One region of the Novilysobacter luteus genome, then DNA from elsewhere that is predicted to be linked to it. Evidence: predicted binding sites of a transcription regulator. Region 1 holds the regulator's gene; the other holds the start of a gene.
What was found. The regulator FliA, encoded in region 1, starts transcription of late flagellar genes. The targets are predictions, from matches to a motif close to TAAAGTTTNNCNNNCNNNGGCCGATAA.
Positions count from the first base shown of each region.

Region 2: the regulator FliA is predicted to act here: its motif matches at 6,801-6,827, upstream of KOD61_RS05865 (HDOD domain-containing protein).

Region 1 covers NZ_OU015430.1:696,489-712,181, reverse strand. The annotation lists gene flhA (flagellar biosynthesis protein FlhA) at 1-226, shown strand, start outside; gene KOD61_RS03265 (flagellar biosynthesis protein FlhF) at 301-2,091, shown strand; gene KOD61_RS03260 (MinD/ParA family protein) at 2,078-2,971, shown strand; gene KOD61_RS03255 (RNA polymerase sigma factor FliA) at 2,968-3,720, shown strand; gene cheY (chemotaxis response regulator CheY) at 3,767-4,159, shown strand; gene KOD61_RS03245 (protein phosphatase CheZ) at 4,156-4,782, shown strand; gene KOD61_RS03240 (chemotaxis protein CheA) at 4,970-6,778, shown strand; gene KOD61_RS03235 (flagellar motor protein) at 6,826-7,566, shown strand; gene motD (flagellar motor protein MotD) at 7,577-8,545, shown strand; gene KOD61_RS03225 (ParA family protein) at 8,547-9,320, shown strand; gene KOD61_RS03220 (chemotaxis protein CheW) at 9,317-9,988, shown strand; gene KOD61_RS03215 (STAS domain-containing protein) at 10,074-10,364, shown strand; gene KOD61_RS03210 (response regulator) at 10,361-10,726, shown strand; gene KOD61_RS03205 (chemotaxis protein CheA) at 10,741-12,771, shown strand; gene KOD61_RS03200 (chemotaxis protein CheW) at 12,826-13,317, shown strand; gene KOD61_RS03195 (energy transducer TonB) at 13,411-13,716, opposite strand; gene KOD61_RS13080 (methyl-accepting chemotaxis protein) at 13,964-15,693, shown strand, end outside.
Region 2 covers NZ_OU015430.1:1,247,513-1,263,205, reverse strand. The annotation lists gene KOD61_RS05900 (DUF2388 domain-containing protein) at 1-104, shown strand, start outside; gene KOD61_RS05895 (DUF7844 domain-containing protein) at 116-1,993, shown strand; gene KOD61_RS05890 (hypothetical protein) at 2,000-2,152, opposite strand; gene KOD61_RS05885 (sensor domain-containing diguanylate cyclase) at 2,219-3,385, opposite strand; gene KOD61_RS05880 (hypothetical protein) at 3,575-3,811, opposite strand; gene KOD61_RS05875 (rRNA pseudouridine synthase) at 3,977-4,687, shown strand; gene KOD61_RS05870 (PA4780 family RIO1-like protein kinase) at 4,694-5,551, opposite strand; gene KOD61_RS05865 (HDOD domain-containing protein) at 5,628-6,764, opposite strand; gene KOD61_RS05860 (pyridoxamine 5'-phosphate oxidase family protein) at 6,876-7,358, shown strand; gene KOD61_RS05855 (biotin--protein ligase) at 7,460-7,759, shown strand; gene KOD61_RS05850 (lipoate--protein ligase family protein) at 7,756-8,532, shown strand; gene arsC (arsenate reductase (glutaredoxin)) at 8,498-8,935, opposite strand; gene arsH (arsenical resistance protein ArsH) at 8,945-9,745, opposite strand; gene KOD61_RS05835 (ArsR/SmtB family transcription factor) at 9,784-10,101, shown strand; gene KOD61_RS05830 (arsenic transporter) at 10,105-11,391, shown strand; gene chrA (chromate efflux transporter) at 11,420-12,637, shown strand; gene KOD61_RS05820 (phosphatase PAP2 family protein) at 12,662-13,240, opposite strand; gene KOD61_RS05815 (hypothetical protein) at 13,237-13,653, opposite strand; gene KOD61_RS05810 (PDZ domain-containing protein) at 13,750-14,109, opposite strand; gene KOD61_RS05805 (VOC family protein) at 14,206-14,454, opposite strand; gene KOD61_RS05800 (DUF4287 domain-containing protein) at 14,458-14,673, opposite strand; gene KOD61_RS05795 (DUF6289 family protein) at 14,821-15,048, opposite strand; gene KOD61_RS05790 (alpha/beta hydrolase) at 15,265-15,693, opposite strand, start outside.

The sequences.
Region 1 (15,693 bases):
GGGGGCCGCGTTGGAACCCGGACTTGCCGAGCGGCTGCACCAGAACCTCAGCGAGTGCGTGACCCAGCAGGAAGGCCGCGGCGAACCCGCGGTGCTGCTGGTCCCGGCGGGCATCCGCGCAACCATCGCGCGGCTGGTCCGCCACAGCGTCCCCGCGCTGTCGGTGCTGGCCTACACGGAAGTGCCGGAAGACAAACGGTTGCGCCTGGTCGGCGCGATCGGCTGAACACAACGAGGCACCGCCACGGCGGTGCAGGACGCAACGAGAACGGCACACGCCGGAGTGGTCAGGGGTAGTTGATGAGAATCAAGCGATTCATTGCCAGCGACATGCGCACCGCGCTGCGGATGGTCCGCGACGAACAAGGCCCGGATGCGGTGATCCTCTCCAACCGTCCGTGTCCGGAAGGGGTGGAGGTGGTCTCGGCCACCGACTACGACGAGGCGCTTGTGCACCAGGCCCTTCGTGCGGCGACGCCGCGGATCTCGCCGACCACCGCCAATGCCGCGCCGGCAGCCGCCGCCGAACCCGCCGCGGTGCCTTCCGCCGCGGTGCCTTCCGCCGCGCGCGCCGCGGCCTCCACGGCCCCCGCCCCTTCGGTCCGCGAAACGCTCGCCACCCGTGCCCGCGCGGTGTTCAAGATCGGCGACACGGTCCGTCCGGCCTCCAACGAACCGACCCTGGCCGAGCTCACCTCCGGCGCCTCGCACGGCGACACCGCGCGCAACGATGCCACTGTGGCCGAGGCCGGCCAGAGCCGCTTCGACGCGATGATGGCCGCGCTCGGCGCGGTGCCGGCCAACGTCGCCGACGCCGAACCCGCCAACGACGTGGTCAGCCTGTCGCCCGCCGCGCTTGCGCCGGCCGCACAGATGCCGGCCACCCCGGTTTCCCCGCCTGCGCCGCCGCGGCAGCACCCGTCGCCGGAGGCTGCGGAGGCCGCCGCTGCGCCGCAGGTCCATGTCACGCCCGCCCCGAAGCTCGAGCTGAGCCTGGAGCCGTTGCCCGAGCCGGCGCCCGAAGCAGAACCCGCGCACCCGTCAGCCACCGCCGAGGCGATCGAACTGTCGCTCGCACCGGTCGCCGAACTGGACGACAGCACCGACGCAGTCGCGCGGCACGACGAGGCCGCCGAGGCCGCCGCGACCGACCGCCACCTCCACGCCGTCCCGCGCTGGGACGCCGATCCCGCCGTCGCCGCGATGCGCGAGGAACTGGCCACCATGCGCCACTTGATCGAGCGCGAGATGGGGCAGTTCGCGGTTGAGCGACTGCGCGGCTCGCCGGCGCGCGCCGCGGCATTCGACACCCTGCTGGGCTACGGCTGCGACGAAACGCTGGCGCAGACCCTGGCAGCGAAGATCGACCCGGCGCTGGACCCGGCGCGGGTGCATGCCCCGATGCTGGCCGAGCTGGCGCGGATGCTGACCATCAGCCGCGAGGAGCCTATCGACGACGGTGGCGTGATCGCCCTGGTCGGCCCGACCGGTGCCGGCAAGACCACCACCGCGGCCAAGCTCGCCGCCCGCTTTGCCGCCCGCCACAGGGCCCGCGACGTGGCGCTGGTGACCACCGACTTCGAGCGCGTCGGCGCCTGCGAGCAGCTGCACGCCCACGGCCGCCGCCTCGGCATCACCGTCTGCGAGGCCAACGGCCCCGAGGCGCTGCAGCAGACCCTGGACCAGTTGCAGGACTACCCGCTGGTGGTGGTCGATACCGCCGGCTATGGCGCCCGCGACCGCGCCCTGCTCGGCCAGATCACCTGGCTGCGCGCCACCCGCAACGTGCGCAGCCTGCTGGTGCTGCCGGCCAATGGCCACCCGCACGACATGAACGAGGTGGTCCGCCGGTACCGCATGGCCACGCCCGAGGGCGTGGTGCTGACCAAGCTCGACGAGACCGGCCGCCTCGGCGCCGCGCTGTCGACCGTGATCCGCAACGGCCTGAGCCTGGCCTACACCACCGCCGGACAGCAGGTCGCGACCGACCTCGCCCACGCCGACGCCTCCCGCCTCGTGCTGCAACTGGAGAAATTGCGCCGTGCTGCCGATAACCCCCTTGCCACCGAGGACCGTCATGCCGTCGCCTGACCACAATCCCGCTTTCCCGGCGACGCAGCCCGGCGCTGCGCCGGAGTCCGTGCGCCCCGCTCCCGTCAGAGTGATCGCGGTCGCCAGCGGCAAGGGCGGCGTCGGCAAGACCAACGTCTCGGTCAACCTCGCGCTGTCGCTGCAGAACGCCGGCCAGCGCACCCTGCTGCTGGACACCGACCTGGGCCTGGCCAACGTCGACGTGATGCTCGGGCTGTCGCCCCGCTTCACCCTGGCCGATGTGCTGGCCGGTCGCTGCGAGCTGCGCGACACATTGCTTGAAGGCCCCGGCGGGATGTGGATCGTCCCGGCCGCTTCCGGCAAGCGCCACATGACCGAGCTGCTGCCGCAGCAGCACGTCGGCCTGGTGCACGCCTTCAGCCAGCTGGACGTGCCGATCGACACCATGGTGGTCGACAACGCGGCCGGCATCGCAGACGGCGTGCTGACCTTCTGCCAGGCGGCGCAGGACGTGATCGTGGTGGTCTGCGACGAGCCGGCCTCGGTCACCGATGCCTACGCGCTGATCAAGGTGCTCAGCCGCGACCGCGGCGTCAGCCGGGTGCAGATCCTCGCCAACCAGGTGCAGCACGCGGCCGAGGGGCGCCAGCTGTTCGACAAGCTGCAGCGCGTCACCTCCAAGTTCCTCGACGTGACCCTCAACTACCTGGGCGCGATCCCGCGCGACGAATGGCTGCGCCGCGCAGTGCAGCGGCAGGAAGCGGTGGTCGACGCGTTCCCGTCGGCACCCGCCTCGGCCGCGTTCCGCGACATCGCCCGGCGTGCCGGCCAGTGGCAGAGCCCGCCGGGCCCGCGCGGCCACGTCGAGTTCTTCATGGAGCGCCTGATCGCGCAACCGTCCCGGAGTGCCGCCGCATGAGCACCGCCGCAGCCGCCTACCGCGCCCACCAGCCCAGCGACACCGCGCTCATCGTCGAGCGCCACGGCGAGCTGGTGCGCCGCATCGCCCACCACCTCGCCGCGCGCCTGCCGGCGAGCGTCGAGGTCGACGACCTGATCCAGGCCGGCATGCTTGGCCTGATCGACGCCGGTCGCAATTTCCAGGCCGACCAGGGCGCGGCGTTCGAGACCTACGCCAGCATCCGCATCCGCGGCGCGATGATCGACGAGATCCGCCGTGGCGACTGGGTGCCGCGCTCGGTCCATCGCAAGTACCGCGACGTGGTCGCCGCCACCCGCGGTGTCGAGCAGGACACCGGCCGTGCCGCCTCCGCGCAGGAGGTCGCCGCCCGGCTCGAGGTATCGCTCGACGAGTACCACCGCATGCTGGAGGACGCCGCGCGCGGCCAGCTGATCAGCCTGGATGCGCACCTGGAGGAGCACGACGGCGAGCCGCGGCTGGCGTCCACCGCCAACGCGACCCCGGCGCGCGAGTTCGAGCACTCCGCGTTCCGCGAAGCCCTCGGCGGCGCCATCGGCGACCTGCCCGAACGCGAGCAGCTGGTGCTGTCGCTGTACTACGAGCAGGAGCTCAACCTGCGCGAGATCGGCGCGGTGCTGTCGATCAGCGAGTCGCGGGTCTGCCAGATCCACGGCCAGGCGATGTTGCGCCTGCGCGCGCGCCTGGGCGACTGGCGCGAGGAAGCCCAGCTCGACCAGGACGTCTGACTGCGCCGCTGCCCCCCATTCCCGAACACCCGCACGAGCCTGACCCATGGAAAAGAACATCAAGATCCTCATCGTCGACGACTTCTCGACCATGCGCCGCATCGTCAAGAACCTGCTCAACGACCTGGGCTTCTTCAACACCACCGAGGCCGACGACGGCACCAGCGCGCTGGTCGAGCTGCGCAAAGGTCCGTTCGACCTGGTGATCACCGACTGGAACATGCCCGGCATGCCCGGCATCGACCTGCTCAAGGCGATCCGCGCCGACGCCACCCTGGCCAAGACCCCGGTGCTGATGGTGACGGCCGAGGCCAAGCGCGAGCAGATCATCGAGGCCGCCCAGGCTGGCGTGAACGGCTACGTGATCAAGCCGTTCACCGCGGCCACGCTGGGCGACAAGCTCGGCAAGATCTGGGAGCGGCTGGAGAGCGCGGCGTGAGCACCGATGCCGGTTCGCCGGCCACGGCCATCCCCGTGCAGGACCGCCAGCTGATCACGCGGCGCCTGCATGCGGCGCTGTGGGCGCTCGAGCACGACGACCATGCCGGCTGGCGGGCCAACGTGGACGAGCTGATCCAGTGGCGCACGCAGCCGTTCGTGCAGGGCCTGGCGCGGATCGCGCGCGAGCTGGAACTGGCGCTCGGCGGCCCCGCCGAACACACCGGCCACGGCTCGCTGCCGGACGCCTGCGCCCGCCTGGAGCACGTGGTGACCCTCACCGAGACCGCCAGCATGCGCACCCTGGACCTGATCCAGGAATGCTCGGGCCTGCTTGGCAAGCTGCAGGAAGGGCACGCCACCCAGGTCGACGCCATTGCCGGCATCCGCGAGCGGCTGTCGGAAATGACCGCCGCGCAGGGGTACCAGGACCTCACCGGGCAGATCATCCTGCGCGTGGTCGAGCTGGTGCGCGCCGTGCAGGAAGGCCTCGGCGACGTCACCGGCCCGAGCGAGCCGCTGCACCTGTCCAATCGCGGCAATGGCCCGTCGATCGCCGGACTGGACGCCGCCCCGGCGACCCAGGACGACGCCAACGAATTGCTGTCCTCGCTGGGACTCTGACGCCCATGCGCCGCCGCACCCATTCCTGTAGGAGCGACGTCAGTCGCGACCCGCGAACCATTGAGGTACGCCGCGACACCGCGACGATCGCGGGGGCGGCCATCGTGCGCGTCCTGGATTGGCGCCGTCCATCCGGTTGTCAGTGGTTCGCGACTGACGTCGCTCCTACGGCGGCAGGGGGCAGGCCATGAATGCTGCATTTGAAGACGACACCGGCAACGATATCTGCGCGGACTTCCTGATCGAGGCGCGCGAGATCCTCGACCAGCTGGGCGAGCAGATGGTCGCGCTGGAGCGCAGCCCGGCCGACCGCGAATGCCTCAATGCGGTGTTCCGCGGCTTCCACACCATCAAGGGCGGTGCCGGCTTCCTCGACTTCCCGCCGATGGTGGCGATCTGCCATGCGGTCGAGGACCGCCTCAATGCCGCCCGCAGCGGCGAGGTGCCGCTCGACGCCGAGGCCTTCGACGGTGCCCAGCAGTCGCTCGACCTGCTGGTGGACCTGCTCGATTGCGTCGCCGCCGGCGAAGTGCTGATGCCGGCGCCGCAGGGCCTGCTCGACGCCCTGCGTGCCGGTGCATCGGCGACCGCGACGGCACAGGCGGACGCCAGCGGCCCGGCTGCCGGCGGTGACGACATCGACGATCTCGACTTCGAAGCGCTGCTGGACAGCCTGCACGGCAACGGCGGCATTCCCGGCATCCAGGCTGATGGCGCGCCGGGGACGTCGGCCGTATCCGATTCCCCGACCGCGGGCAGCCCACCGGCGGTGCCACTACCGGCACCCGCTGCACCCGCCGCGCCGCGCAAGCCCGCCGCCGCCGCGCACCAGGAAGACCCGACGGTCCGCGTGGACGTGCGCCGGCTGGACGCGATGGTCAACCTGGTCGGCGAGCTCGTGCTCGCGCGCAACCGGCTCAAGACGATCCGCCCGCGCCTGCGCGACGACGAACTCGACCGCGCGGTGACCACGCTGGACGCGGCCACCTCGCGGCTGCAGTCGGCGGTGATGATGGCGCGCATGCAGCCGGTCGGCCGCGTGTTCTCGCGGTTCCCCAAGCTCGCACGCGACGTCGCCCGCCAGTTGCAGAAGAAGGTCGAGCTGGAGGTCATCGGCGCGGAGACCGAGCTGGACCGCAACCTCGTCGAGGCCTTGTCGGACCCGCTGGTGCACCTGGTCCGTAACGCGATAGACCACGGCATCGAAAGCCCCGACGACCGCCTGGCCGCCGGCAAGCCCGCGCAGGGCCAGGTGGTGCTGAGCGCGCAGCAGGAAGGCGACCACGTCGCCATCGAGGTGCGCGACGACGGTGCGGGCATCGACCCCGACCGGATCCGCGACAGCGCCGTGCGCAAGGGCCTGATAGAACCCGAGGCCGCGGCACGGCTCACTCCCGACGAGTGCCTGCAGCTGGTCTTCATGGCCGGCTTCTCCACCCGCGCGGAGGTCAGCGACCTGTCAGGGCGCGGCGTCGGCATGGACGTGGTGCAGTCGAAGATCCGCGAACTGTCGGGCGAGGTGCAGATCCAGTCCGAACCCGGTCGCGGCAGCCGCTTCCAGATCCGCGTCCCGCTGACGCTGGCGATCCTGCCGACCCTGCTGGTCGAACTGGCCGGCGACGTCTACGCGCTGCCGCTGGTGCGCGTGGTCGAAGTGCTGTCGCACGAGCGCGGCGCGGCGATGCAGGTCGACGGCCAGACCGTGCTGGACCTGCGCGAGCAGCCGGTGCCACTGCTGTCGCTGCGGCGGTGGCTCGGCGTACCCGAGACGACGTTGGCCGACTCCACCGCCGTGGTGCTGCAGTCCGGCGAGCAGCGATTCTGCCTGTCGGTCGACAGCGTGCGCGGGCGCGAGGAAGTGGTGATCAAGGCCTTGCCTCGGACGCTGCGCGGGCTGGCCGGCTACGCCGGCGCCAGCCTGATCGGCGACGGCCGCATGGCGCTGATCCTCGACGTCGACGCGCTGTACCGCACCGGCGTGCGCGGGGGTCGCTGAGCGATGGCGACCTCAAGAATCCGGCCCACGAACCGATAACGCGGACAATGGACAGGCTCAGCATCATCGGCACCGTACTGGCGATTGGCGCCCTGCTGGGCGGCAGCGTGCTCAAGGGCGCGGGGCTGTCCGGCCTCTGGTCGCCGGCGGCCTTCGTGATCGTGGTGCTCGGCACCATCGCGGCGATCCTGGTGCAGACGCCGATGGACACCTTCAAGCGTGCCCTGCGCATCGTGCGCTGGGTATTCCAGCCGCCGATGCAGGACCGCACCGCGATCATCTCGCGCATCGTCGAGTGGAGCGGCACCGCCCGCCGCCAGGGCCTGCTCGGGCTGGAGGCGGAGGTGCAGGCGCTGGAGGATCCGTTCCTGCGCAAGGGCCTGCAGATGGTGGTCGACGGCGTCGAGCCCGAGGCGATCCGGCAGATGCTGGAGATCGAGCTGCACGGCCAGTCCGACCGCGACGTCGCCGCCGCCAAGGTGTTCGAGGGGATGGGCATCTACGCGCCGACGCTGGGCATCATCGGCGCGGTGCTGGGCCTGATGGCGGTCATGAAGAACCTCGCCGACCCGAGCCAGCTCGGCCACGGCATCGCCGCCGCGTTCACCGCGACGATCTACGGCATCGGCCTGGCCAACCTGGCGCTGCTGCCGATCGCGAGCAAGCTCAAGGGCCTGATCGGCCACCAGGCGCAGGAGCGCGAGATGATCGTCGAGGGGCTGATCGCGATCGCCCAGGGCGAGAACCCGCGCAACATCGAGGCGCGGCTCAACGGCTTCGTCCACTGAGGCGCCGCGCATGGGTCGCCGCCATCGCCACGAGGAGCACCAGAACCACGAGGCCTGGGCGATCCCGTACGCCGACCTGATGACGCTCCTGTTGGCCTTCTTCGTGGTCATGTACGCGATCTCCTCGCTCAACGAGGGCAAGTACCGCGTGCTGGCCGATTCGCTGTCGTCGGCCTTTGGCGGCGCGCCGCGCACCATCTCGCCGATCCAGCTTGGCCAGACCCAGCTGCGCGGTTCCTCGTTCGACCGTCCGTCGATGCAGACGCCCGATTCCAAGGCCGGGCCATCGGCCGCGACCCCGATCAACTCGCCGCGCATGCTGCAGGTGCTCGACATGCCGACCTTCGGGCAGACGGCCCGCGCCACGGCCGCCGCGATGCAGGCGGCCGAGGGACCGCAGAGCCGGCGCGCCGAGCAGCTGCAGTCGATCGGAAAGCGCATCCAGGAAGCGCTGTCGGACCTGGTTCGCCGCAAGCTGGTGACGGTGCGTCGCAGCGAGACCTTCCTGGAGGTCGAGATCCAGAGCGACATCCTGTTCGCCAGCGGCGTCGCGGTACCCAGCGCGGTGGCAACCGAAACCGTGCGCCGGCTGGCCGGCGTGCTGCGCGACGAGCCCAACGCCGTGCGCGTGGAGGGCTATACCGACGACCAGCCGATCCGCACCGTGCAGTTCCCGTCCAACTGGGAGCTGTCGGCAGCGCGCGCCGGCAGCGTCGTGCACGAGCTGATCGGCGCCGGTGTCGGCCCCGAGCGGCTGGCCGTGGTCGGTTTCGGCGAGCACCAGCCGGTTGCCGACAACGCCACCGCCGAGGGTCGCAACGCCAACCGCCGCGTGCTGCTGGTGATCCTCGCCGCGCCGCAGGGCCCCGATGCCGTCACCGAGCGGATGCCGCCGGTGATGGCCGATGCCAGCGACGTGCAACCGCTTTTCCCGCTGCCCGACGCCGCGGCCGGCGGCAGCGCCCTGGGAGCCCCCTGACATGCAGACCTGGGCCATCGCCAACCAGAAAGGCGGCGTCGGCAAGACCACCACCTCGCTATGCCTGGCGCGCGGCCTCGCCGCCGATGGCGCCCGCGTGGTGCTGATCGACCTCGACCCGCATGCCTCGCTGACCCGCGCGTTCGCGGTGCCGACCGACCCGCCGCCGGCGGGTAGCCACGACCTGTTCAACACGGGTGGCGCCGCCGAGCTGCGCTCGCTCGCACGCGGCACCGCCATCGACAACCTGTTGCTGGTCGCCGCGCAGCCGGCGCTGGCGACGCTGGAGCGCCGGGGCGCGACCCAGGCCGGGCTCGGCCTGTCGATCGGCCGCGCGCTGCATGCCGCCCGCGCCAACTTCGACTACGCCGTGCTCGACTGCCCGCCCACGCTGGGCCTGTTGATGGTCAATGCCCTGGCGGCGGCGGACCGGCTGGTGGTGCCGACCCAGACCGATCCGCTCGCCCTGCACGGCCTGGCCGACATGCTGCGCACCGCCGACATGGTCGAGCGCTCGCGCCGGCGGCCGTTGCCGCGGCACGTGCTGCCGACGCTGTATGACCGCCGTACCCGTTCGGGCGTGCAGAGCCTGGACCGGCTGCACGAGCTGTACGAGGGCCGGGTCTGGCCGAAGGCGATCCCGATGGACACTCGGCTGCGCGACCCCGCCACGCTGACCGCGGCCGAGCTGCCCACCGGGCGCGGCGCCGACGCCTACCGCTCCGCACTCAACTGGCTGCTTGCCGCGATGCCGCGGCAGCAGGAGGCCGCATGACCACCCTGGCGGTCGATGCCTACCTGGACGAGTTGCTGTGCGACGTCGCCGATGTCGCGGCCCTGCCTGCGATGCCCGGCATCGCGATGACCGCGCCGGCTGCGGCACACCCCGCGCCCGGGCCCGCAGTGGTCGCCGCGCCCGTCGTTGCAGAGCAGCCCCCACCTGCGTCCGCCGCGCGACAGGCCCCGGCAGACATGCCGCGGCACACCTCGCCCGATGCGTCCGCCACGGTACCCCACCGGCTGGCGCGACCTTCGGGTTCCGGCCGCTGGCTGCGCCTGGGCATCGGCCGTGACCACTACGCATTCGAACTGCTCCGCGTGCAGGAGGTGGTCCGCGTGGCACCGATCGTCGCGATGCGCAACGCCCCGCCGGCCGTGCTCGGCGTGATGAACCTGCGCGGGCGCATCGTCCCGGTGTTCGACCTGGGCCGCTGGCTCGGCAGCGCCGACGTGGTCGAAAGCGAGCAGTCGCGCATCGTCGTTGTCGAACGCGACGACGAGCTGATCGGCGTACTGGTGACCGCGGTCGAGGACGTTGCCACGCTGGCGCGCGAGCACATCGAGCCGCCGCTGTCGGGCAGCGATGCCGGCGCGATCCTCGGGATCGCCCGGATCGGCCGCAGTCCGGTCGTGCTGCTGGATGCGAACGCGCTGTTCGCGTAAGCCGCCCGAACGGGGCGTTCCCCTCAAGTCCGCCACAACACCGCCGTTAATCCTCACGACATCCCGCCGCCCGACGCCCGCCACCATGACCCAACTGTCGCTGCAACCCGACCTCGGCATCGAGCACGTCGCCGAACTGCAGGCCACGCTGCTGCCGCACCTCGAGGACGACGCGCCGGTGCAGCTGGCCGGCGACCAGGTACGGCGCGTGCACGCGGCCGGGCTGCAGCTGCTGCACGCCTTCGTGCGCGACCGCGCCGCGGCGGGCCGCAGCACCATCGTCACCCTCGCCTCGCCGACCCTGGCCGACGCCGCGCGTTCGCTCGCGCTCGCCGCCAGCCTCGGCGTAGATACACCCTCCGGAGACCCCGCGTGAGCGCCAACCTACTGATCGTCGACGACTCCACCTCCATGCGGCAGATGGTCGCGTTCGCACTGTCATCGGGCGGCTTCAACGTGCGCGAGGCCGAAGACGGCCAGGCCGCGCTCGACATCGCCCGCACCGCGTCGTTCGACGCGGTCGTCACCGACGTCAACATGCCGCGGATGGACGGAATCGAGCTCATCCGCCAGCTGCGCCAGCTGCCCAACTACAAGTTCACGCCGCTGCTGATGCTCACCACCGAGTCCGGCGGCGACAAGAAGATGGAAGGCAAGGCCGCGGGCGCAACCGGCTGGCTGGTCAAGCCGTTCGACCCCGACCAGCTGCTCGCCACGGTCCGCAAGGTCCTGGGCTGAGGGAGCCCGGCGCCATGGACATCACCCAGTTCCACGCCGCGTTCTTCGAGGAGAGCCGCGAAGGCCTCGACGCGATGGAGTCCGGCCTGCTGGGACTGGAGGCCGGTGGCGCCAGCGCCGACGTCGTCAACGTCATCTTCCGCGCCGCGCACTCGATCAAGGGTGGCGCGGCGACGTTCGGCTTTGGCCGGGTCACCGACCTGACCCACCTGCTGGAAACCCTGCTCGACCAGGCCCGCAGCGGCCAGCGCGTGCTGGACGGCAGCGCCGTGGGCGTGCTTCTGGAAGCGGTCGACGTGCTGCGTGGCCTGCTCGCCGCCGCCGAACAGGGCGACGGCGACGGTGACGGCGCGATCGACCACGCGGCCCTCGCGCATGCGCGCGCCGGGCTGGACCGGATCCTCGCCGGCGCGTCGCCGGAAACGGTGGACGGCGCCGCGGGCGGTTCCGACGCATCAATGACGGCCGGCGGCCCGGACCACTGGCGCATCGGCTTCCGCCCGGAGCCGTCGCTGTTCATGAGCGGCAACGACCCGCTGCGGATCCTGCGCGAGCTCGAAAGCCTCGGAGAGCTCGGCGCGACCTGCCTGGACGACCGCCTGCCACCGTTTTCCGAACTCGACCCGTTCGAGGCCCACCTGGCGTGGGACCTCATGCTGCCCGGCAGCGTCGCCCGCGGTGCGATCGACGAGGCGTTCGCCTGGGTCGAGGACCAGTGCGAGCTGACCATCGACGCGGTCCAGCCGGAGGCGGCCGCTGCTGCACCGGATGCCGACGATGCGGCCGCGGCTACCGCGCCCGCCCTCGGCGCGGACGCCGCGGACGTGCCCGCGCGCCGCGCCAGCGACGCCGAGACCTCGATCCGCGTGGCCGTCGCCAAGGTCGACGCCCTGATCAACCTGGTCGGCGAACTCGTGATCACCCAGGCAATGCTGCGCCAGCAGTCCAGTGGGCTGGACCCGAACACACATGAAGCGCTGCTGGGCGGCCTGGAGCAGCTGGACCGCAACACCCGCGACCTGCAGGAAGCGATCATGGGCGTGCGCATGCTGCCGGTGGAGTTCGCCTTCAGCCGGTTCCCGCGTATGGTGCGCGACCTCGCAACCCGGCTCGACAAGAAGGTAAGGCTGAAGACGAGGGGCGAGGCGACCGAGCTGGACAAGGGCGTGATCGAGAAGATCGTCGACCCGCTGGTGCACCTGATGCGCAACGCGATCGACCACGGCCTGGAAATGCCGGCCGAACGCGTCGCCGCGGGCAAGGACGAGACCGGCACCATCAGCATGAGCGCGGCCCACCAGGGCGGGCACATCATCATCGAGGTCGGCGACGACGGTAAGGGCCTGGATCGCGAGCGCATCCTGCGCAAGGCGGCCGAGCGCAACCTGCCGGTGCCGGCCGACCCCACCGACGCCCAGGTCTGGGACCTGGTGTTCCACCCCGGCTTCTCCACCGCCGACGCGTTGACCGACCTGTCGGGCCGCGGCGTCGGCATGGACGTGGTCAAGAGCAACATCGTCGCGCTCGGTGGCCAGGTCGAGATCCGCAGCGAGAAGGGCGTCGGCACCACCGTGTCGATCCGCCTGCCGCTGACGCTGGCGATCCTCGACGGCATGTCGGTGGCGGTCGGCGACGAGGTCTTCATCCTGCCACTGAACATGGTGATCGAATCGCTGCAGCCCGGCCCGGGCGAGATCCGCACGATCGCCAATGACACCCGCGTGCTGAAGGTGCGCGAGGACTACCTGCCTCTCGTCAACCTGCGCGAGCAGTACCGCCTGCCCCACCCGGCTGGCGCTGGCGCCGCCGCCAACGCCGCGACCCCGGCGCCGATCGCGGTGGTGGTGGAAAGCGACGGCCGCAAGCTGGCGCTGGAGGTCGACGAGCTGCTCGGCCAGCAGCAAGTGGTGGTCAAGAACATCGAGGCCAACTACCGCCGCATCGCCGGTGTGTCGGGCGCGACCATCCTCGGCGACGGCCGGGTCGCGCTGATCGTCGACGCCGGCGGACTGGCGCAGTCCAATCCCCTCCCGTCGGCCGCCTGAGCGCCGCCGGACCGCAACCAAGGACCCACCATGAGCAGCTTCCGCCCCGACTCGATGACCCGCCAGCCCACACCGGGCCTGGACGGCGACGGTGCCAGCAACGAGTTCCTGACCTTCGCCCTGGGCGAGGAGGAATACGGCGTCGACATCCTCAAGGTGCAGGAGATCCGCGGCTACGACGCGGTGACCCGCTTGCCCGACGCACCGGAGTACATCAAGGGCGTGATCAACCTGCGCGGCGTGATCGTGCCGGTGATCGACATGCGGCTGAAGTTCCGCCTGGCCGCCGACTACAACCCGCTCACGGTGATGATCGTGCTGAACGTCGCCGACCGCGTGGTCGGCATCGTGGTCGACAGCGTGTCGGACGTGGTGCGCCTGTCCGCCGAGCAGATCCGCGAGGTGCCCGAGCTGGGCGCGACCATCGACCGCCAGTTCCTGACCGGAATCGGTACCCTCGACGAGCGGATGCTGATCCTGCTCGACATCGAGCGGTTGATGGGCAGCAGCGAGATGGGCCTGGTGGCCGAGGCGCTGGCGGCCTGACCGCACGATCCACGAAACGAAAAACGCGCCCCGGAAGGCGCGTTTTTTTTTGTCGCAACGCAAGGCCGCCGGTTGCCCGGCGGCATCGTGCCCTTACAGCGCGAAGTCGAGGCGCACCTTGCCGCGACCGCCGCCCGGAGCGAACGACCACTTCTTGACCGCGGCCACCGCCGAGCGCTCGAACACGCGGGCCGGCTGGGCGTTGACGACCGAGACGCTCTCGACCTTGCCGGCGGCGTCGACCGAGAACTCGACCTCGACGAAGCCCTGGGTACCGGCGCGGACGGCTTCGGCCGGGTACTCGGGCTCGACCCGCTTGATCGGCTTGAGGTCGGGGGAGGCGAAGGCGGGGGCGACGAATGCCACGGCCAGCGCGGCGACGAAGAACGAACGCAACATGGGGATGACTCCTTGAAGGGAACTGCCTGGGGGTTGCCCCTTCCATCGGCCGCGAATGCGGGAACTTGTGCGAGCCGCGGCAGAACTGTGACGAGCACCACGCTTGCCGAATGCCTCCCGTTCAGGCGCAACACGCCGCCGGGTGTTCCGCCCCGGTCCGCCGCCTCGCCGCAACCTAAAGTTTCGCCGGCGCAGGCCGATGGTCGGGTAGTCGACCCAGCCAGCGGTCACCATTGCCGAGGTTTCCATGTCACACCGCGCACCCCCTTCCCTGCTCGACCAGGCGCTTGCGCCAGCCACCCGCCTGATGGCGCGGTTGCGCTTCGGGCAGAAGGCCATGGTGATCGGCGCCGCCTTCACGGTGACGTGCGTCGTGCTGGGCGGCATGGTCATCGTCAACGCCGCGACCCAGTTGTCCGATGCGCGCCTGCAACGCGAGACGGTCGCCCCCATCGCGCGCCTGCACCGCTCGATGCAGTCGATGCACCTGTTCCGGCAGCTGATGGTGCGCAAGGGTGCCGGTGACGACGTGGCGGACGCCGAAATCGAGACGGCCCATTCCGCGGCGTCGTCGGACCTGGCCACTGCCAAGCAGTGGGCGCTGGCCAACCTGCCGCCGTCGGATGCCCTGGCCGCCTCGTTCGACGAGGCCGAGACTGCCTGGCAGGCCGCCAAGGGTGAGCATCCCGACGTGGCCAGTGCCGCCGCAGCGCGCGACCTGGCCGCGTCCGAACTGCGCGAGGTCATCGGGCTGATGGCCGACGTCTCGGGCCTGTCGCGCGCCAACGCATCCGGCACGCTCTACACCAGCAGCGTCGCCACCGAGTGGCTGCCGACGCTGGCCGAATACACCTCGCAACAGGCCGCCATCTCGATGGTCGTGCTCGGCGCCGGCAGCATCTGGGTGGATGACCGCACAACGCTGGCGATTACCCGCAACATGCAGGACTTCCTGCGAAAGCGCGCGACGCTGGACGTCGCCAACGCCGCGCTGGCAATGCCGGAGCTTGAGGCCAAGGTCGGCCAGCGCCTGCAGACCGCGTTGGCTGCGGTGGACAAGCAGACCGCCTATATCCAGGAGCACATCCTCGACGCGCCGATGCCGGAGAAACCCGTCAGTGCGATGGCCGCGCGCGAGGAAGCCACCCGCGTGGCACTGACCGCGGCCCTGATCGGCGCCAACAACGGTCTTTCGGACGCGATCACCGCCGAGATCAACGCGCTGCAGTTGCGGCTGTGGCTGATCACCCTGTTCACGCTCGCCACGCTGCTGATTGCCGCCTACCTGTTCCTGGGCTTCATCCGCGGCACCCGGTTGTCGCTGCAGCACATCCGTCGCGTGGCCGAGTCGGTCGGCGCCGGCGAGTTCCCCGAGCGCGTGCGGGTGGACGGCAAGGACGAACTGGCCGACATCGCCGCCAGCCTGGATAACGCGGTGTCCAACCTGCGTCGGTTCGCCGATGCCCAGCGGTCGCTGTTCAATGCACACCAGGCCGGCGACGTCGACGAGCGCCTCGACGGCGCCGCGTTCCCCGGCTCGTTCGGCACCATGGCCGAAGAGATCAACACCCTCGTCGGCTCGCACATCGAGCTGCAGAACCGGGTGGTGGCGATCGTCGATGCGTATGGCCGCGGCGACCTGTCCGAGGACATCGAGCGGCTGCCCGGGCAGAAGGCGCGCGTCACCGAGGCGGTGGACGAGGTCAAGGCCCGCATGCTTGCGGTCAACAGCGAGATCAAGACGCTGGTCGACGCCGCCGTGGCCGGCGACTTCAGCCGCCGTGGCGAGGCCGCGCGCTTCGAGTTCGTGTACCGCGAGATGATCGACGGCCTCAACGCCCTGATGGAAAGCGCAGACCACGGCATCGACGAGGTCGGCCAGCTGCTCGGCGCGGTCGCCGACGGCGACCTCAGCCGCAGCGCCGACGCCAACCTGCCCGGCCAGTTCGGGGAGCTCGCGCGCAACGCCAACGGCGC
Region 2 (15,693 bases), 550 kb from region 1:
GCGGCGCGCAGCTGGAAGCGGCGCTGATGAGCCTGCGCGAGCGCCACGCCGACGCCCGCCTGGCCAGCGACATGGAGCTGGCACGGGCGATCCTGGCGTTCTGATCCGCACCTCAATGCGCTGGGCGCGCGCACTTGCGCTGGTGCCCTTGCTGGCTGCGGCCGGACTGGTCCATGCCGGTTCGGCCGCCCGCCCTGAAACCGGTCCCGCGGCTGGGTTTGAGCCCCGCATCGACCCGTCACTGAGCGCTGCAGAAGTCGCCGCTACACGCGACCTGCTTGCCGCTGCGACACGGCCCCTGCCCGATCGTTGGCTCGCCTCACTTGGAAAGGTAGAGGTGTACTGGAAGGACCTGCCCGAAGACGTTCACGGGCGGGCGACCGCCTCACGGATGCTGCTGGACCGGTCCCTGCTCGACGGCTGGATGGCACGCCCATCGGGCGCCGGCAGCAGCCACCCCGCCACGCGCGCCGCACTGGCCGCGGTGATCCACGAACTGGCCCACTTCCACGACCGCAGTTCGACTGGCGGGCTCTCGCGTGACCCGCGCCTGCTCGACCTCGCCGGCTGGCAGGTGAGTCCCGCCCGGCTCGGCCTGCGGCATCCGGACAATGCGTTCACCGACCGCAGCCCGGACCGCTACGAACTCCAAAGCCCGGTCGAGTACGTCGCGGTCAATCTCGAGCACTTCGTGCTGGACCCGCAGTACGGTTGCCGCCGCCCCGCCCTGCACCGGTATTTGGTGGCCCACTTCGGGGGCGGCCCGATGCCGGCAATGTGCCCGCCGGGCCTGGTGTTCCTGCAACCGGGGCGTGGCCAAGCCGACAGCACGCTGCAGCTGGACCCGCAGCGCGTGTACGCGGTCGATTACCTCCTGGCCGAAGGCAACGACCGCCTGATGAGCCGGTGGGGCCACAGCATGCTGCGGCTGGTGGTGTGCGCGCCCGGCCGAGCGCCTGGCCCGGATTGCCGCCTCGACCTCGACCACCACATGGTGCTGTCGTTCCGCGCCTTCGTCGACGACGTGCAGATCTCGAGCTGGCGCGGGCTTACCGGCTCCTACCCCTCGCGTCTGTTCATCCTGCCGCTGGCGCAGGTGGTCGACGAGTACACACGGATCGAGCTCCGCGGGTTGCAGTCCATCCCGCTGGACCTGGGCCCGGCGGAGATCACCGGCCTGGTCGAGCGTGCCGCGCAGCTGCACTGGAGCTACGACGGCGACTACTTCTTCGTCAGCAACAACTGCGCGGTCGAGACCTTCAAGCTGCTGCACGACGGCGTACCGCGGCTGGCAGGCGAACCGCTCGCGAGCATCACGCCGACCGCGCTGCTCCGCCGGCTGGTCGCGTCGGGCATCGCCGACACCACGGTGCTTGATGACCCGGCCGCAGCGCGCCGGAACGGCTACTACTTCGAGGCGGCCGACACCCGCTACCAGGCGATGTTCGAGGTCGCCCGCGGCGTGCTCGGGTTGCCGCAGTCGCGCGTGCAGGACTGGCTGGACTTGTCGCCCGAAGAACGGTCACCGTGGATCGCGAAGACGGACATGCGTGCCGCGGCGGCACTGTTGCTGCTTGAGAACGCCGCGCTGCGCCGGCACGAATTGCTTGCGCGCGACGAACTCAAGCGGCTGCTGTCCCGCAGCGGTGGTCGATGGGACGATAAGGCGGCACGCAGTCGCGACGCGCTCCGGCAAGTCTTGGACCTGGAAGGCCTGTTGAGCCGGCCGGCGCAGGTGCTGGCCCGGGCCGGGGTCGGTTCCGGCTACGGCCTGCCCCAGGCCCGCGAGCGCGAGGTCCTCGCGCGGCTCGGGCCCGGTCTGGCGACCTCGTGGCGGGAACGCAGCGAACAACTGCGCGCGGAGGCACGGAGCTGGCTGTCGCCCAGACGTCGTGCCGCCATCGCGGGCGCAGAGGCGAACATCGAGGAACTCGGCGACCGGCTGGGGCGGCTCCATCGCGAAGGCGATGGCTTCAGGTTCGACCGGTCGTAAAACGCACTAGCCGTTCGGCGTCTCGGACGGCGAGGACTGCGTCTGGGAGGGGTTGGCGGCCTCCTTGGCGGCCTGCTTCTTGGCCTGCTTTTCGTCCTGCTTCTTCTTCTTGGCGATCTCGCGCTGGCGCTTCTCGAACGAGTAATTGGGTTTTGCCATGGGCTCTTTATCTCGGTGGGGAGGCCCCCAGTCTAGACCGTGTGGGCCGGTTACCGGGTCCGGGGCCTAAAGCGCTTCCGAAACCACCGGGCTGGCGGGCGGGTTTCCGGCCGGGTTTCCGGCCGCCTTTCGGCGGCGCGCACGCTTGTTGCGGTACATCGCCGCATCAGCCGCCGCCAGCAGCGACGAGGCATCCGACCGCCCGTCATGCAGCACCCAGCCGACACTGCCACGGATGCGCAACTCCACTCCGTCGATGCTGCGCGGATGGCCCAGCGCGGCCACGACGCCCTGCGCGATCGCCGGCATGTCGGTGCTGCCGTGGCGCAGCGACTCCAGCAGCACCACGAACTCGTCGCCACCGAGCCGCGCGATGAGGTCACCGGCGCGCAGCCGGCCGCTGAGGGCCGCCGCGGTCTCGCGCAGCACCGCATCGCCCATGGCGTGGCCGTGGGTATCGTTGACGGCCTTGAAGTCGTCCAGGTCGAGGAACAGCAGCGCGAACTGTTCGGGCCGGTCGTGTCGGCGGCAGGCCGCGTCCAGCCGCTGAAGGAATTGCGTCCGGTTGGGCAGCCCTGTCAGCGCGTCGTACAGCGCGGCGTCCTGGTACTCGCGTGCCTGTGCGCGGGTCGCTTCCAGCGAGCTCTCCAGCCGGGCCAGCAGCCGCGCGTTGTCCTCCAGCGCGACCTGCCGGCCCAGTGCGCCGCCCAGCGCGTTGCCGATCAGCGCGACGGCCTGCGCATCGATGCCGTCGAACGCGCATGGCACGCTGGAGCACACCTCCAGCACGCCCAGCACCTGGTCGCCGAACCGCAGCGGCGTGGCAATCAACGATTCCAGCGAACACTGCGCGCGTGCCGGTCCCTCCATGCGCGGGTCGGTCAGGGCGAAATCGCTGTGCAACGCCTGGTGCGAAGCCAGGCATGCGCGCGCCAGGGTCTGGCCGTCGCCGAACGCGGCCCGGTCCACCCGGCGCATCTGGCCGCGCGCCGACGCGACCCGGAGCGCTCCGTCGCCTTCGGCCATCAACACAACGGCACCGGTGGCGCGGGTCAGTTCCATCACGGTCGCCGTGGCCTCGCCGAGGAACGACCGCGTGTCGCCCGGGTGCTCGGCGATGCGCACCAGGGCGTCGACCACGCTCCGCAGGCGGAGATACTCGCTCCGGCCATGCGCCTGGCTGCTCCACGAGACCATCCGCGGCTGGGGTTGCTGCCCGGGGGTTGCGACCATCGAAAACCGACCTGCCACTGCTTCCATCAAACCCCGATGGTCGGGCCGCGACGGTAAAGCGCCGGTGATTTGGCCGATGGAAAAGAGTGACGCGTGACACGACTCGGGGATCGAGTGCGCTGCCGGCAGGAAATCTCGATAGATGCACCCGCCGGACAGGCCGGTTTCGCCGCGGCCGGTCGCAGGCCGCTAGCCGCTGCAGCCCCCGCAGCAGATCGACGGCAGCTGGTGGATGTCGCCCGGCGCCAGCACCAGTCCGGCCCCGGACAGGACCCCTGCGAGTTCGCCGGCGTCGAGTGCCGCGGCCACGCGCAGGGTGCCGTCGGGGTCGATGTCGACCAGCGCGGCCGGGTCGATGTCGAAGATCGCGCCTTCGATTGCAGCCAGCGCAGTCTGGACGTTGCGGGCCGTCACATGGAATTCCATGGTCACCTCCTGACGAGCGGGCCTGCCGGCCCTGTGTGAATGCTCGCGCACGCAGCGCGGGACGGCCCTGACCCGGGTCAAGCGCGCCCGCATCGGGCCCTGCTGGCCCGCGCCCCCTACACTGGCGGACCACCCGCCCGCGACCACGCCATGCCCGACGCCGATTTGCCCGCCCCGACCCGCCTCGACAAGCGCGTCGCCGACCTGACCCGTTGCTCGCGCGCCGACGCCCAGCAGTACATCGCCGGCGGCTGGGTGTCGGTGGACGGCCGGGTGGTCGAGGATGCGCAGACGCCGGTCACCAACGAGGTGGTCGAGCTGGCCCCTGGCGCCCGGCTGGAAACGGCCGAGCCGGCCACGATGCTGCTGCACAAGCCGGCAGGCATGGAAACCGCCGCGACCCCGGCGCTGGTGACGCCGGCCACGCGCGCGGACGCGGACACATCGGGGCTGCGCACGCTGCAGCGGCACTTCCAGCACCTCACCCCGTTGATGCCGCTCGACGCCGAGGCCAGCGGGCTGCTGGTGCTGAGCCAGGACGGCCGCGTACGCCGGCGCCTGACCGAGGACTACTCCTCGATCGAACAGGAGTTCATCGTCGAAGTCGAAGGCGAACTGTCGCCGTGGGGGTTGCCACGCCTCGCGCACGGGCTGTCGTACGAGGGCCGGCGGCTGCCGCCCTGCAAGGTCAGCTGGCAGAACGAGATCCGCCTGCGGTTCGCGATCAAGGACGTGCGGCCGGGCCAGCTGCGGCACATGTGCAGCGAGGTCGGGCTCGGCGTCGTCGCGATCCGGCGCATCCGCATCGGCCGCGTCGCCATGGGCAAGATGCCGGTCGGCGAGTGGCGCCACCTGCCGGCCGGCGAGCGCTTCTAGCCGGCCTCAGTCGTCCTCGGCGGCGGCTTCGCGCCCCTGCTGGCGGATCAGTGCTTCCTCGCGCGCGTCGTTGATCGCCTCGCGCACGCTGTCCAGGTCGACCCGGCGCTCGTCATGCACGAACGTGCCGGTCAACACGCTGTCGGGCCGCAGGTCGCCGGTTTCGAACAGCGCCCACATCTCCTCGCCGTACCACGTGTCGAACAGCTCGGGGGCGAAGCGGCCCAGGTACGCGGTGAGGTTGTTGACGTCGCGCAGCAACATCGTGCGCGCCGCATTGTTGCCGGCGGCGCTCACCACCTGCGGGAAGTCGATCACCACCGGGCCTTCGGGACCGACCAGCACGTTGTACGGCGACAGGTCGCCGTGGATCAGTCCGCTGCACAACATCCGTACCACCTGCCGGACAAGCACGGCGTGGAAGTCGCGCGCCTGCTCCGCGGGCAGCTCCACCTCGCCCAGCCGCGGGGCCGCGAACCCCTCGGCGTCCGTCACCAGCTCCATCACCAGCACGCCGTTGAAGTAGCCGTGCGGCTCGGGCACGCGCACGCCGGCGTCGCGCAGCTGATACAGGGCGTCGACCTCGGCGTTCTTCCAGGCGGCCTCCTGCTGCTTGCGGCCGTAGCGGGTGGCCTTGCCGATCGCACGGGCCTCGCGGCTGCCGCGCACCTTGCGGCCCTCCTGGTACTGCACGCGCTGCTGGAAGCTGCGCTGCGCCATGTCCTTGTAGACCTTCGCGCACCGCACCTCGTTGCCGCTGCGCACCACGTAGACGGCGGCCTCCTTGCCACTCTTGAGCGGGCGCAATACCTCGTCGATCACGCCGTCGTCGATCAGCGCCTGCAGGCCGTTGGGGGTCTTCATGGAGTCCTTGCGTGGGGACCGGGGCACAGGCCGCCGGCTCGGGCCGCGTATCTTCGCAGGCCCGGCGCCGCCGCGCTCAGTCCACGCCGTGCCGCAGGCGCTCCCAGATGGCGGGGGTCGAAGCCGAACGCGGCTCGACCACGGCCAATGCGGGCAGCGCGCACGACGGATCCAGCCTCCCCTGCCGCGACAGCAGGGCCAGGCTGCCGGCCAGCCGCCCGAAGCGCAACGAGCGCCCCAGCGCGCTCATCGCGGCCGCGTCTTCCAGCGCCTGCTCGTCCAGCGCCTGGATGATCCGGCCCGACAGTTCCCACTTGCGCGCCAGCCGGCACGCGGTCGGCGCCGCCCGTTGGTCCAGCAGGCCCGCCGCGAGCGACGCGTTGGCCACCAGGCCGCGCTGGCGGGCGTACTGGTCGCGCACCACACGGGTGACGATGGTCGCGCCCAGCCCGTGCAACAGCCCCAGCAACTGCGCGGCGAATGCGTCGTCGCGCTCGACCAGCTTGGCGTGGTCGGCCGCGGCGGCCGCCGACAGCAGCGTGTGTTCCCAGGTGACCGGCGCGAAGCGGGCGAAGACACCGCCGCCGGCGCCCATCACCGGCTGCACCAGCACCGCCGCGATGATCTGGCGGATGCCGTCGGTGCCGACCAGCGCAACCGCCCGCTCGATGCTCTCGACCGGCTTGGACTGGACCCGGTACAGGGCGCTGTTGGCGTAACGCAGCAGGTTGCCGGCCAGCGCCGGGTCGCGCGCGATGATCGCCGCGATGGCCTTGCCCGACGCGTCGGGGTCGTTGACCTTGCGCATCAGTTGCGGCAGCAGGTTCGGCCGGCGGGGGGTGTAGTGCGGGCGGGCCTCGATGTGCTCCAGCACCTCGACCGTCCCTGCCACCACCTCGGCGTGGCCGGGGCGCATAACCACCGGCTTGCCACCCAGCGCCACCGCGTGGAACCGCCCCAGCAGGTCGCGCGCGAGCACTGCGGGGTCGGCCGCATCGACCGGAACGGCAGGGTCGGCCGCGTCCTCCACCGGCTCGGAATCGTCACCGTGAACGGGCGAAGCGGCCGTCGTCGCCCGGAGCACCGCCGGCGCGCGACGCAGGTGCCACCAGCCCGCCGCCACCGCAAGCAGCGCCAGCACGATGCCCGCGACCACGCCCATCTCCGATCCGCCCATGCCGCCCATCGCTTCCCCTTCGGCCGTCCTGTCCATCGATCCCCGGCCATGCAGGCACGTGGGCACGCCCCGATAACGGCCGCCGCGCTAGAACCTGAAGCGCCGCAGGAGACCTGCGCCCTCTCCCCCCAAACAAGCGAGGCACCCATGCCCACACCACAGGAACTCGAAGCCCGCCTCTGGAAAGCGCTCGACAAGGACCGCACCGTCATGCTCGGCGTCCACGAGGCCGATGGCCACATCCATCCCATGACGGCGCTGGTGGAGAACGAGCGCTCGCCGATCTGGTTCTTCACCTCGCGCGACACCGAACTCGCCCAGCAACTGGCGACGCCCCGCCCGGGCTTTGCCACCTTCGCCTCGAAGGACCACGAGCTGTTCGCGGTGATCAACGGCAACCTGCGCATCGACAACGACCGCGCGGTCATTGACCGCCTGTGGAACCCGTTCATCGCTGCATGGTTCGAAGGTGGCAAGGACGACCCGAAGGTCACTCTGCTGCGCTTCGATGCCGGCCCCGCGCAGCTCTGGGAAAACGAGAACAGCCTGCTGGCCGGGGTCAAGATGCTGCTGGGCGCCGACCCGAAAAAGGACTACCAGGACAAGGTGGCGGACGTCGACCTGCGCTGACGCCGGCGGGAACGAGCTCCACCGATCCGGCGGCACCTGACCCAGGTCAGGTGGCCGCCCCGGGGTGCCGCGTAGCATCCGGCCCAAAGACGGAGGCACGCATGCACGGCGAGTACAAGGTTCCCGGCGGCAAGCTGGTGGTGGTCGATCTCGACATCGACGCGGGCCGGTTGGCCAACGTCCAGGTCAGCGGCGACTTCTTCCTGCATCCCGATGCGGTGCTGGCGACCATCAACGCGGCACTGGAGGGGCTGCCGGCCGACGCGACCGAAGGCCGGCTGGCCACCGTCGTGCGGGACGCGCTGGCGCCGGGATCGACCTTGTACGGCATCACGCCGGAGGGAGTGGCGGTGGCCGTGCGCCGCGCACTCGAGGCGTGGCTGCCGGAGGCCGGGGCATGAGTGGCAGCAACTGGCGCGACCACGACTGGCAGCTGATCCACGCGCCGGCGCAACCTCCTGCCCTGCACATGGCACTGGACGACGTGCTGATGGACGAGGTCGGTCGCGGCCACCGCCCGCCCACCCTGCGCATCTGGGAATGGGCCGGCCCGGCGGTGGTGATCGGGCGCTTCCAGTCGCTGCGCAATGAGGTCGATGCCGACGCCGCCGAACGCCACGGCATCGAGGTGGTGCGGCGCATCAGTGGCGGCGGCGCGATGTTCATCGAGCCGGGCAACACCATCACCTACTCGATCGTCGCGCCAGACTCGCTGGTCGACGGCATGGGGTTCGAGCAGGCCTACGCATACATGGACGAGTGGGTGCTGGCCGCGCTGGCCGGCCTGGGCATAGACGCGTGGTACCAGCCGCTCAACGACATCACCTCCGCCGCCGGCAAGATCGCCGGGGCGGCACAGGCGCGGCGCGGCCGGACGGTCCTTCACCACGTGACGATGGCCTATGACATCGACGCGTCGAAGATGCTCGACGTGCTGCGCATCGGCCGCGAGAAGCTGTCCGACAAGGGCACCGCCAGTGCCGCCAAGCGCGTCGACCCGTTGCGCAGCCAGACCGGCCTGCCGCGCGAGGCGGTCATCGAAAAGATGCTCGAAACCTTCCGCGAGTGCCACGGCGGCACGGTCGACACGCTGAAGCCCGATGAGCTTCAGCGGGCCGAGGCGCTGGCCACGACCAAGTTCATGAGCCGGGAGTGGACGACGGTGGTTCCCTGAGCCCCTCGGGCTCGATCACCTCGCCGTCCTCCTTCGTAAAGGGCTCCGTCAGCGGCGGCAGGACCTGAAGCACCACTTCGGACGGCCGGCACAGCCGCGTGCCCAGTGGCGTTTCCACGAACGGCCGGTTGACCAGGATCGGCACCGCCATCATCGCGTCGATGAGTTGGTCGTCCGACAGATCCGGGTTGTCCAGGCCGAGCTCGGCGTACGGCGTGCCCTTCTTGCGCAACGCATCGCGGACCGAGAGCCCGGCCGCCGCGATCAGCCCGACCAGCCGTTCGCGCGACGGCGGGTCGCGCAGGTACTCGACCACCGTCGGCTCGATGCCGGCGTGGCGGATCAGCGCCAGCGTGTTGCGCGAGGTGCCGCAGTCGGGGTTGTGATGGATCGTCACCTTCATGGCCGGTCCTCAGCTGCAGGTCGATGTGGTGCCGCAACAGGCCTGACGCGCCGGTTGCACGGCAGGGGCCTCCACGGCGGTTGAAGGCGGTGCCGCTGCCGCACCCGAAGCGCTCGCCAGCGTCGCCGCCGCCAGGTCCCCCTTGCGCTCGCTGTAGCGGCTGGACAGGTAGTCGCTGTTGCCGCGCACCAGCAGGGTGAACTTGACCAGCTCCTCCATCACGTCCACCACGCGGTCGTAGTACGGCGACGGCTTCATCCGGCCGTTGTCGTCGAACTCCTGCCACGCCTTCGGCACCGACGACTGGTTGGGGATGGTGACCATGCGCATCCAGCGGCCCAGCTGGCGCAACGCATTGACCACGTTGAACGATTGCGACCCGCCGCAGACCTGCATCACCGCCAGCGTGCGGCCCTGGGTCGGGCGGACACCGGCCTGCTCCAGCGGCAGCCAGTCGATCTGGTTCTTGAACACCGCCGTCAACGTACCGTGGCGTTCCGGGCTGACCCACACCTGCCCCTCCGACCACTCCGACCACTCGCGCAGCTGCCGCACCTGTGGATGGTCGTCGAGGACGCTGTCCAGCAACGGCAGGCCGTGCGGGTGGAACACGCGGGTTTCGGCGCCGAACAGGCGCAGCAGTCGCTCGGCCTCCAGCGCGAGCTTGCGGCTGTAGGACTGCGGCCGCAGTGAGCCATACAGGATCAGGATGCGCGGCGGGTGGCCGGCCGCGTCCAGGCCCAGCTTTTCGCGGGCGGGTATGTCCACCGCCGCCGCAGCCAGGTTGCCGAGGTCCGAGATCGTCGTCATGGCGTTGCCTTGTTCGATTGTTCGAGTATTCTAGAAACATGGAATTGAACAATGCAACCACCGCCCTCGCCGCGCTCGGGCAACCCACGCGGCTTTCCGTGTTCCGCCTGCTGGTCGAAGCCGGTCCCGATGGGCACACCCCCGGCGAGATCGCCGAGGCGCTGGCACTGCCGAACGCGACGCTGTCGTTCCACCTCAAGGAGTTGGCCGCTGCCGGGCTGATCCAGGGCGAGGCCGAAGGTCGACACATCCACTACCGCGCCGACTTCGCGACGATGGCTGCGCTGGTCGAATTCCTGACGCGCAACTGCTGCGGCGGCGACCGCAACCGCTGCCTTCCGCCGGGAGAGGCCTGAGCCATGCTGCTGGCACTGCTGATCTTCATCGCCACCATCGTGCTGGTGGTCTGGCAACCGCGCGGCCTCGGCGTCGGCTGGAGCGCAACCCTGGGCGCCGCGCTCGCGCTGCTGACCGGCGTGGTCGGGCTGGCCGACATCCCGGTGGTCTGGGGCTTCGTCTGGAACGCCACCTTCACCTTCATCGCGGTCATCTTCATCAGCCTGCTGCTCGACGAGGCCGGCTTTTTCGAGTGGGCGGCGCTGCACGTGGCGCGCTGGGGCAAGGGCCGCGGGCGCCGGCTGTTCGTGCTGCTGGTGCTGCTGGGCGCGGCGGTGTCGGCCCTGTTCGCCAATGATGGCGCGGCGCTGATCCTCACCCCGATCGTGATCGCGATGCTGCTGGCGCTGCGCTTCAGCCCGGCCGCCACCCTCGCCTTCGTGATGGCGGCCGGCTTCATCGCAGACACCGCAAGCTTGCCGCTGGTGGTGTCCAACCTGGTCAACATCGTGTCGGCGGACTACTTCGGCATCGGATTCGCCGAGTACGCATCGGTGATGGTGCCGGTCAACCTGGTCTCGGTGGCCGCCACGCTGGGCATGCTGATGTGGTTCTTCCGCCGCGACATCCCGGCCGACTACGACATCGCCCTGCTCAGGCACCCGGACAGCGCGATCGTGGACCGCACCACGTTCATCGCCGGCTGGGGCGTGCTGGCGCTGCTGTTGGTGGGGTTCTTCGTGCTGGAGCGCATCGGCGTCCCGATCAGCGTGGTGGCCGGCGCCGGCGCGCTGGTGCTGCTGGCCGTGGCCGCGCATGGCCACCGCGTATCCACCCGCAAGGTGCTGCGCGAAGCGCCATGGCACGTGGTGGTGTTCTCGCTGGGCATGTACCTGGTGGTCTACGGCCTGCGCAACGCCGGCCTGACCGACCACCTGGCGCAGTTGCTGGACGTCTTCGCCGCGCACGGCGTATGGGGCGCGACGCTCGGCACCGGCTTGCTGACCGCGTTCCTGTCTTCGGTGATGAACAACATGCCGACGGTGCTGGTCGGCGCGCTGTCCATCGACGCCAGCCAGGCCGAGGGCGCCGTGCGCGAGGCGATGGTCTACGCCAACGTCATCGGCAGCGACCTGGGCCCGAAGTTCACCCCGATCGGCAGCCTGGCCACCCTGTTGTGGCTGCACGTACTGGCCCGCAAGAACATCCGGGTGACCTGGGGCTACTACTTCAAGGTCGGCGTGGTACTGACGCTGCCGGTGCTGCTGGTGACCCTGGCGGCGCTGGCGCTGCGACTGACGTTGGCCTGACCGCGCCGCACCCCCTATCGTCGGCGCGATGACCCCCGCAGCAACCACCGGCGCGCTCGAGATCTTCCGTGTGTTCCTGGGCCTGGGCAGCACCTCGTTCGGTGGTCCCGTGGCGCATCTGGGCTACCTGCGGGAGGCGTTCGTCACGCGCCGCGGCTGGCTCGACGAGCCGCAGTTCGCGCAGCTGTTGGCGATCTGCCAGTTCCTGCCGGGGCCGGCCAGCAGCCAGCTCGGGTTCGGGATCGGCCTGCTTCGTGGCGGCTGGGCCGGCGCGCTCGCCGCATTCGCCGGGTTCACCCTGCCGTCGGCGCTGCTGATGTTGGCCTTCGCCGTGGTGGCACCGCACGTGGCCGGCGGACCCGGCGCCGCCGTGCTGCATGGCCTGAAACTGGTCGCGGTGGCCGTGGTGGCGCACGGCCTGATCGGCATGTGGCGCGCACTGATGCCCGACGGGTCGCGCACGCTGCTGGCGCTGGCCGCTGCCGCGCTGCTCACGATCACCGGCAATGCCTGGTTCCAGCTCCCGGCCATCGCAGGCGGTGGCGTCGCCGGCCTGTGGCTGTGCCGCGGCCTCGCGCCATCCCAGCCCGTGGCGCTGCCCGTACCGCACGGCCGCGGGGCCGCGCTGGCGTGTCTGGCGCTGTTCGCCGCCGCACTCCTGGCAGCCATCGCGCTCGCCGTGCCTGGCACCGGTCCGACGAGCAGCCCGACCACGGCCGATCTCGCGTCCGCGTTCTACCGCGCCGGGGCGCTCGTGTTCGGTGGTGGCCACGTGGTCTTGCCGCTGTTGCAGCAGAGCGTGGTCGAACCCGGCTGGGTCAGCGAAGACGTGTTCCTGGCCGGCTACGGTGCCGCCCAGGCGGTCCCCGGCCCTATGTTCACCCTGTCGGCATTCCTGGGGGCCGAGGCATGGCCCGGCACGCCGATTGCCGGCGCGGCGGTTGCGCTGGCGGCGGTGTTCCTGCCGGGCTTCCTGCTGCTGCTCGCGGTCCTGCCGGCGTGGTCGCGGCTGGTGGCACATCCTCGGGCCACGCGCGTGGTCGCCGGCATCAACGCGGTGGTGGTCGGGCTGCTACTGGCGGCGCTGTACGACCCCGTGCTCACACAGGGCGTGCGCAGCATGGCCGACGCGCTGATCGCCGCGGTCGGTCTGGTCTTGCTAGCGGTGTTTGGCCGCTCCGCGTTGTGGGTGGTGGCCTGGTGCGTCGGTGCGACCGTCGTCCTGTCGCTGGTGGGCATCGGCTGAAGGACGTGGCGCGCTGGCTCGCCCCTACGCGGCGATGCCCCACTGGAACACCAGCCCGCACACCGCGCCCAATGCGGCCCCTGCCACCACCTCGCGGAGCGCGTGGCGGCGCAGCACCAGCCGCGACCACGCCACCACCACCGTGGCGACCAGCAGCGTCGCAAAGGCGGCCGCGTGCGGCCACGCGATGCACGCCGCGAACATCGCAAACGCGACATGCAGGGAGGCCTTGAGCCACCCGCGCAACAGGTGGCCGGCCAGCACGATCAAGCCGGACAGGCCGATCGCGGCGACGATGCCGCGGTGCGACCCCAGCACGGCGAGGATCGCCGCAATGCCCAACAACAGCCACGAGGCAAAGCGATTGAGCTGGGCGCGCTCGTGCCGCTCCGACGCATCGATATGCGTCCAGCGACCTGACCGCGTCTGCCAGGCGCTGTACCCCATCACCACCACCGCCGCGGCCAGTGTCAGGCCCAACGCCTGCCAGCGCAGGCGCGCGCCGCCCTCGGCCGCACCCGTCGCCACGACGGCGGCACCGACCATGACCACCGCCGGGTGGAAGATGATCGAGGCCAGGCGGGCCAGCCGTTGCGTACTCAACGGCGCAGGCGCGCGCCGAGCCGGCCCGCCAACCACGCCATCGGCAGGTAGGCGACGACCAGGTCGAGCACGATGAACCATGCCGGCGCCGGGATCATGAAGCTGGCCGCGATGCCCCCCAGCAGGAACACCACGCCGACCGCATAGGCGCACCGAACCTTGTGGCTTGCCGCCAGCAGCCAGGCGACGAGCGCCCCGGCAAAGGTGCCGACCGCGTGCGCGAGGAACGGCGTCGCGAAGTGGCGAGGCTCGAACAGGTGCAACGACGCGGCCAGGCTTTCGGCGCTCGTCACGTCCACGCCCGTCGGCGGCGGCACCAGAGACGGCCCGACGGAGACGATCGCCATGTTGACGAGGCTGCCGACCACGACGCCGGCGATCACGGCAAGCACGTTGCGCAACAGTCTTGGCACGGTGGTTCCCCTGGTGGCGTCGTCGATGACCGGACGAACATACGACGACGACCGGCGCCGGACCAGCGTTACCGGCCCGGGGCGGTTGGCTGCGTCTCAGCGCGTGCCTGCCACCACCTCGACCAACGACTCGGTACCGTCCAGCCGGCGCACCTTGAGCCGCAGCAGGTCGCCGGGGCCCAGGCTGTCCATCAGCGCCGAAAGCTTCTTCGCCTTCGCCCCCGCCACCGGCGTGCCGTTGGCCGACAGCAGCAGGTCACCGACGCGGAGCCCCGCCTTCTGTGCGGGCGAACCCTCGGCGATCCGGGCGATGGACGCGGCCTCGATGGTCGGGTTGAGCATGAACCCGCTGGTATCGAGCTCGACTGCAAAACCGAAACTGGCCTTGCCCGCCAGCGCGGGGCCGGGCAAGCCCAGCGCGAGGAGAACGGTCAACAACAACGTGCGTAGCGACATGGGATCCTTCCTTGTGTGGTTGACGCCCCCGCCGCGGCGCGACGGGGACCCGGAGTCGACCACGGCCCGCCGGCCGAGTTCCCTGCCACGCCCTCCTCAGCCGGCCTTGTTGCCGTCATCCCACACCATCGGCTCCCACAGCTCGACCTTGTTGCCATCCGGGTCCATGACCCAGGCGAACTTGCCGTTCTCGTGCGACTGCGTGCCATCGATCGCCTCGATGCCGGCGGCCTGCAGCTGTGCCAGCAAGGCGTCGAGATCGTCGACGCGGAAGGCCGACTCGCTCGGCGCGAACCAGGTGCTGTCGGCCGCGGCCAGCCGGGCAACCACCTGCAGGGTAGGCAAATCTCAGGCTGGCTGTCGGCCCCTGTGGTACGCCACCAGCGCATTGGCATGGCCATGCCCGATCCCGTGCTCGGCCTTGAGGTAGGCCACCTGCTCCATGTGCTTCCGGTCCCCCACGCCGTCGAGCACCGCGAACCAGTGCGACACCGGCTTGCCATAGCGCTGCTCGATGGACGGGAAGTAGGAAGCGGGTCCCTTCGGTTTTGCGTCAACGGCCATGTCGCTCTCCTGCAGTCGATGAGGTGTGGCCGGCACGCCCATGCGCTCGCCGGCCTTGTACAGGTGCGACGACCGGCGTCCCCAGGAATCGACAGACGACGACCGGCATGCACGGCGAGCATCCGCCCGCCGTGCATGCCATTGCCACTACATGATGCAGCCGGGGTAGAACTTCGACCGCCGCGAGGTCTCGCCCCAGCCCGGGTCGCCGCAGCCCCACATCCGCACGCCGATCACGTTGCCGGCGTCGTCGTAATAGACCACCGAACTCGACGGAATTGCACTGCTCCCCGCGCTGCTGGTCATCGCCACCGTGCCCAGGGCCAGGCAGCACGCCAGGGCGAACCACCGGGTGAATCGCGTCCGCTGTTTCATCGACCGTCTCCTTGGTTGGGCCGCCCGGCGACGAATGGCCGACGCGGACAGCACCTTGCGATCCCCCTGCGCGGCCGAGCGTCCGGTGCGTTCTATTACCGGTGGGTGGACACAGTGTTACGGCCCCGTTGGGACGCGACGCGCATCACGGATTACCGCCGTCCTGCTTCATGGATGTTGACCAGCCGTCCGAACAGATCCGCACGTGGAAGCACGTCAACCCGTCGGCGGCGCCGCCCCCACCACATGCTCCACAAACGCCGCCATTGCCTCGCGGAAGGCGTCGGTGTCGGTGGCGTCCTGGTGCCCGCGGCCGGGCACGACCAGCAGCCGCTTGCGGTCTTCGGCCAGCGGGGCGATGTCGAACAGCTCGCGGGTGAAGCGTGCGGGGGTGATGTCGTCATCGGCGCCGACGACGAACAGCGCCGGTTCGTCCAGCGCGGCGACGGCGCGGCTGTTACCCATGCGGGCCAGGCCTTCGTCGGGCAGCACGCGCCACACCAGCGCGCGCACCCACCAGCGCTGCTGGGAGCGCAGGTGGGCGGTCCAGTCCTCGGTGGTGGTTACCGAGCTTTCGAGGATGACGCCGTCGACCGGTCGTTCGGCGGCGACGTGCCCGGCCATGAAGCTGCCGAGCGAATGGCC